Regions from separate parts of the Anoxybacillus sp. P3H1B genome, predicted to be linked through region 1. Evidence: predicted binding sites of a transcription regulator. Region 1 holds the regulator's gene; the other holds the start of a gene.
What was found. The regulator LexA, encoded in region 1, represses DNA repair genes until DNA is damaged. The targets are predictions, from matches to a motif close to CGAACATATGTTCG.

Region 1 (3,178 bases):
GCATGTTCACCTATATTTTTCAAATTTCGTTCTGGCCGATATCCACGTTCAACGGCTTTTTGCATCCCGCGCTTGATTTTTAAGTTATGTATTTTGCGCTGATACTCCTCTACGATGCTGAGGATACTTAGTACCATGGAATCAGCTTCTGATAGCTGTAGTTCTCCATGATGGCACACCGTATACAGCTTGGCTCCTTCTTTTTGAATACAATGCAATAAGGCAATTCTTGCATTTCCTCGTCCAAGCCTCGTTTCATCTTGGATGAGAACGGCTTCGATTTTATCCTCTTTCAGCGCTTCTAAAAGCTCCAGTATCCCGTCTCGCTCAATCTCATAACCGCTTGCCCGCTCTTCAATGACCTTAACGACTTGAAAACGATATGTTTCGGCGAGCTGCTCAAGCTCCTCCTTCTGCCGTTGCAGTGATGTTTCTTGTTCCTCTTTGTTTGTGCTCACCCGACAATAAATAATCGCTTTCATTCCATCATCTCCATTATTATTTACTGACGACTAGCTTCTTTTCTGCCTTTGATTTTAACACGGGAATCACTAGCTTTTCACCCGCAGCAATTTTTTCATTTGGCAAATGGTTTACATTCATTACCCATTCAATAAATTCTTTCGTTGAAAGCTGATGTGAAGATCTGTATTCATTGGCTATTCCCCAAAGCGTATCTCCGGATTCTACCGTAATTTTTAAATATTTCTCCTTTTGAATCGGATGGCTCGCATACACGAAACCCGATAGTAGCATAAACACCAAGCATGAAAACACGAGATAATGAGTAACTTTCATCTTCTCCCACCTCTTAGAATGTTTGTTCGCTTTTTTACCCATTATATTAAGAACATTCGTTTGCGTCAACCATTTTTTCGAACTTATGTTTGTTTTTTTGTTCTCCTCGTGTTATAATAAAAAAAACGATGGGTAAGAGGTGTGAAACATGACCAAACTGTCGAAACGCCAACAGCAAATTCTCGATTTCATCAAAAAAGAAGTAAAAACTAAAGGGTATCCTCCTTCCGTTCGTGAGATTGGCGAAGCGGTTGGACTTGCCTCTAGCTCAACGGTGCATGGACATTTAGCTCGGCTTGAAAGCAAAGGATACATCCGCCGTGATCCAACTAAACCTCGCGCGATTGAAATATTAGATCCGGATTTTGCCTCATTCATGCGGCCGAGCAATGTGATCAATGTTCCGGTCATCGGAAAGGTAACGGCAGGGCAACCAATAACCGCTATCGAAAATGTGGAGGACTATTTTCCGCTCCCAGAACGCTTCGTTTCTGCAGAGGACCATGTTTTTATGCTTGAAATAATGGGCGATAGTATGATTGAGGCAGGCATTTTAGACGGAGATTTTGTCATTGTTCGTCAGCAGCAGTCAGCTAATAACGGAGATATTGTCGTTGCTATGACGGAAGAAAACGAAGCAACCGTCAAGCGCTTTTTTAAAGAACAAGGCCACATTCGCCTACAGCCAGAAAACCCTCATATGGAGCCTATTATCGTCAACGATGTTACGATTCTCGGGAAAGTGATCGGCGTATATCGCATGATTCAATAACAAACAAGGGTAGATAAAGTGAAATTCACCTTATCTACCCTTGTTTTAAGTAGCGATGATTATTCGATTATTGTTAAAATCCGCTAGGTTCTCTTATTTGTCTATATGGATGGAAGCGGCATCATTTTGTGCAATTCATTTGAGCGGTACATTTTTGCCCATTTTAAGACGGATGCTGCATAAAGACAGGAACGAACAGCAAATCATTTCTCTACATCATAATCCGTATCGTTCTTGACAGATAAAATGATAGTGACTAACGTTGTAACTGTAGAGACTACAGCTGCTATGACCGAGGCAAGTCACGGACTTGTCTCGAACCGGCGAAAAACAAATTCTGCTTTTGAATGGGGCGTCTATTCCATCTTTTCGTTGGATTTCGATCATTCGCAAATGGACCCAATGCCGAAACCATTCAGCACTTATATACAGGATGAATCGTAATTCCTTTAAACCTCATCGAACTTCTTTCCTAGTCTTTCTCTTTAAATGAGACTATTCCCTTAGGGTATATGGCTAATAATCTAAATTCAAGGAAAGCATTTCTTTTTCTTGTTTTTTTGATTCCTCATCACCATAATCATGCGAATCCATATCTCTGCATATCATTTACATAACATCAAAAAAGGAGGGCATCAGGCCATGTTATCTATTGAATTTTTCGCATGGACACTATCTGCTATCTTAGGAATCGGATTTATTATTTCTCTTATAGCTGTATCCAGAAAACCGAAAAACATGACTGAGATGGAGCGACAAAGGCCTGAACCCAAGAACACAGAACCATAAAATAGAGTTTGTTCAGACCTTCATCGCGCGGATACATGACGAGAAGGCAAGCCTGTGGACTTGCCTTCCAACCGTGGTACAGATACTATTGGTTCAATCGTTAAGTTTTATTTATATCGTGCTTTGCCGACAGGATGAAAACTACAGACCAAAATCAAGTCTATGAATCATCATCGCTTTTTTTCGGTAGAATGTCCTATTATTATTCTATTGTTTTGTTTCATTTCTTATTTTACCATCATTGATTTTTAAGTAATTGATCAATGTAGTTTTTTATCTCTTCTATCTTCTGATCGGTAACTTTTTTAATTTCTTCTGTTTTTTGATTTAAAGACTGTTGATAATCTTGATTGAGCTTTTCATTTAAGTATTTTTTAGTTTCATCTTGCAATCGCTGGATTTCAGACTGTGTTACATTGGATAGATCATTTTTTATTTTCATGTCTTTTTCTGACAAGTATTGATTGATTTCTTGCTGGTACTCTTTTTTCGCTGCTTCCGCTGCATCGCTCATATGATAGACTACCGCACCACTAAGTCCACCACTAACAAAAAACAAAACGATTGTTATAAACAAAACTCTAAGAGGTATCTTTTTCATATAAATCAACCTCCTTTTTTTTATTATCTCATATTCCGCGCTCATTTTTTAGTGTTTTATCCGAATATTCATTATTTTTTATGATCGTACTATCTGTGTGATTTTCTTCCTATGATGTTTTGCTGTGCATTAAGAAAAGCACCTTCTTCTCCAAAGCTGAATCTCATGGAGTATCTTTGGAAATGGTGAAAAGCACCGTCAGCCGTTGCCAATCATTT
Region 2 (3,178 bases), on a different contig from region 1:
CTTCATTCAAATACGATAAAATCGCTCGAAAGGTTTCATGATGTTTCGTTTCTCCTGTATTTTTATTGAGCATAAGCAATCTCGATGCTTCTCGGTTCGCAAGCGGTGTTTGTGCAATTAATTCCTCCGGTAAATGAAAATCAAATAAATCTATTTTCATCGCGTTCACCCATTTCTATTGTTGTTAACGAAATCGACCGATAAAATAAAACACAAGCGAAAGCACTACACTTAAAATAATAGAAGTCACAACTGGAAAGTAAAATGTTGTATTCCCCTTTTGGATGACAATATCGCCAGGAAGCCTGCCCAGCTTAATAAATTGCATCAGAAACCCCACAACAATCAAAATGGCTCCGATCATCATGATCATTTTAGGAAGACTGCTCATGATTTTGGCACCTCCATTCCAAAATGCTCATAGGCGCGATGAGTGACGATGCGCCCGCGAGGAGTCCGCTGCAAAAAGCCGATTTGCAGCAAATACGGCTCATATACATCTTCAATTGTTTGCGCTTCTTCACCAATGGTGGCCGCAAGCGTATCTACACCGACAGGACCTCCGCGAAATTTTTCCATCATCGCTCTTAATAATTTATGATCAATATGATCCAATCCTAAACGGTCAACTTGCAGCAACTCCAGCGCTTCTGTTGATAAGGCATGTGTAATCACTCCGTTGCCTTTTACTTGGGCAAAATCTCTGACTCTGCGCAACAAGCGATTGGCAATGCGCGGAGTGCCGCGCGAACAACGCGCGATCTCAACAGCAGCCGCCTCGTCAATCCTAACTTCCAGAATATCTGCTGTTCGTTTGATAATTTGCGCAAGCTGCTCCGGCTCATAATATTCCAGCCGACTGAGCACACCAAAGCGATCCCGGAGCGGTGCAGAAAGAGCACCAGCTCGTGTCGTTGCGCCCACAAGCGTGAATGGCGGCAAGTCAATACGCACCGAACGAGCCGTTTGTCCTTTGCCAATAACGATATCTAGGCAGTAATCCTCCATAGCTGGATACAGCACTTCTTCAATCGAGCGGTGAAGGCGATGAATTTCATCGATAAATAATACATCTCCAGGTTGAAGAGAAGTTAAGATCGCCGCCAGGTCTCCGGGGCGTTCGACCGCCGGTCCAGTGGTGGTGCGCAAGTTCCCCCCCATTTCGTTTGCGATAATGGCGGCCAGCGTTGTTTTTCCAAGTCCGGGCGGTCCGTATAAAAGCACATGATCCAACGTTTCGCCACGCAGCTTTGCCGCTTCAATAAAAACTTGTAAATTTTCTTTTACTTTCTCTTGTCCGATATATTCCTGCAAGCGTTGCGGGCGGAGGCTGTATTCAAGCGATACATCCTCGCTGGAGGCATCGCTGGCAACAAGACGCTCTTCCATCGTCCTTCCCTCCTATTTTAATAGTAATTGCAGCGCTCGCTTCACATATTGATCGGTAGACATCGGTTCCTTTTTTAGAGCAGGCGCCACCTTTTGAATTTCACGATCTGCATAGCCGAGAGCCTTTAGCACTTCAAGCGCCTCGTCAAAGGCATTCTCCTGCTTTTCATCCTCCCAGCTTGTAAATAAGTCGTTCGTCGCTCCTAGAATGACTCCCTGCAGTTTCCCTTTTAAATCAAGAATCATTTGTCGCGCTGTTTTTTTGCCGATGGTCGGAAATTTGCACAAAAAGGCTTCGTTTTCCTCTTCAATCGCCTGCACGAGCTGACGTACATCTCCTGAGGCTAAAATAGCAAGCCCTCCTTTCGGGCCAATGCCGGAAACTTGAAGCAGTTTCGCAAATAGCGTTCGTTCTTCGCGCGTCCGAAACCCATAAAGAGCCATGAGGTCTTCGCGCACATATTGATATGTATAGACCGTCACGATTGTATCATGACTGGGCCGAAACGAAAATGGGTTTGGCGTGAAAATTTGATAGCCAACTCCGGCCGTTTCAATGACAATATATTCTGGACAAACATACTCAATGTATCCGCGAACAAACTCAATCAACGTTTTTCCCCTTCCCTTATCCGTACTGTTTCTCATTGTACCATATGATAATAAAAAAACGAATGTATATTCCTCTTTTGCAAAACAAAAAGACTTATCGTCTGGATAAGTCTTTTACTGAGTAACGGCAAATGGCCGATAGGCTTCAATGACCTCTTTATAACGATCTTTCGAAATCACGCGAATACCTTTTTTCAGCCGTTCTTGTTGATGGCTTTCTAGCTTTTTTATATCGAGCTGGAAAAACGATTGAATCACGCGTGATGATTTTCCTGGCTTGCCTTCAAAAATAGATAAAGTTCCATCCTTTGTTAAGCCAAAATATCCATTCGCTTTTGACAAAGGTGAAATATCTTGAACCATTTTCTGGAACACAATTTGTTCATCATCAAGATTGACAAGCTGCCAGCCTTCATACTTTTTCCATATATCCTTCATCGATGTAATCGTTTCTTGTTTAATTTCTTCACTCACTTCTCCGTCCACGTATATTCGTTCTAACAAAATCGTCATTTGAGTGGCCGGCGCTTTAGCGAAGGCAGCTGAGGAACTTATAAATGAAATCGCGATAGCCAAGCAAGCCATCAAAAGCTTCATTGTCTTCCCCTCTTTCTCGGTAAATAATGAAAGCTATTTATAGTTTCACCTTTTAAGAAAATTTTATCCATAAAAAACACTCACTCAAGAAGTGAGTGTCCGGTTGTAGACAAAGTCAAAAATGAGATTTGTCTACAACCATTCTCATCCTCTATTTATGGTGTTCCACATCAGCCTGAGTGGAAAACGCTTGGCAGACAAGAAACGCAGCCGAACAAAGACAAAAATCGAACAAAAGAAATTCATGAGCAGACGAATGCGGCCAGTGACGCAGGATGAAAGCATTTAACAACGGTCTGACACTCACTCAAGAAATCAGTGTTTTTATTTCGACTCCACTACAAGCCGTTCGCGATCAAGGAAGTGAGGCGGTTGTTCAAGCCATCCGCGCTCAATCATTAAATTCACTCCATCCTCCGCATAGGCTCCCGCTTTCGCGATAAAAGAAGCGTAGAGAGCCGCTACATCTCTTCTCAATGAGAGCGCCATGGCCTGTCCATACATACCAACCCCGAGCCCTGATAAGGAATTGACTAAAAACAGCATTAATCGCTCTGAGTATGGCGCAACTGTTGATTCA

Region 2: a site for LexA is predicted at 2,061-2,074, ahead of ruvA (Holliday junction branch migration protein RuvA). Genes of this name have one in related genera too.

The regions. Positions count from the first base shown of each region.
Region 1 is NZ_LPUG01000011.1:449,648-452,825, reverse strand. It holds gene AT864_RS06345 (recombinase family protein) at 1-482, opposite strand, end outside; gene yneA (cell division suppressor protein YneA) at 499-798, opposite strand; gene lexA (transcriptional repressor LexA) at 947-1,570, shown strand; gene AT864_RS06330 (NAD(P)/FAD-dependent oxidoreductase) at 2,598-2,960, opposite strand.
Region 2 is NZ_LPUG01000009.1:438,213-441,390, forward strand. It holds gene queA (tRNA preQ1(34) S-adenosylmethionine ribosyltransferase-isomerase QueA) at 1-160, opposite strand, end outside; gene AT864_RS02495 (DUF2905 domain-containing protein) at 185-391, opposite strand; gene ruvB (Holliday junction branch migration DNA helicase RuvB) at 388-1,389, opposite strand; gene ruvA (Holliday junction branch migration protein RuvA) at 1,402-2,001, opposite strand; gene AT864_RS02510 (intercompartmental signaling factor BofC) at 2,116-2,598, opposite strand; gene AT864_RS02515 (DUF3231 family protein) at 2,923-3,178, opposite strand, start outside.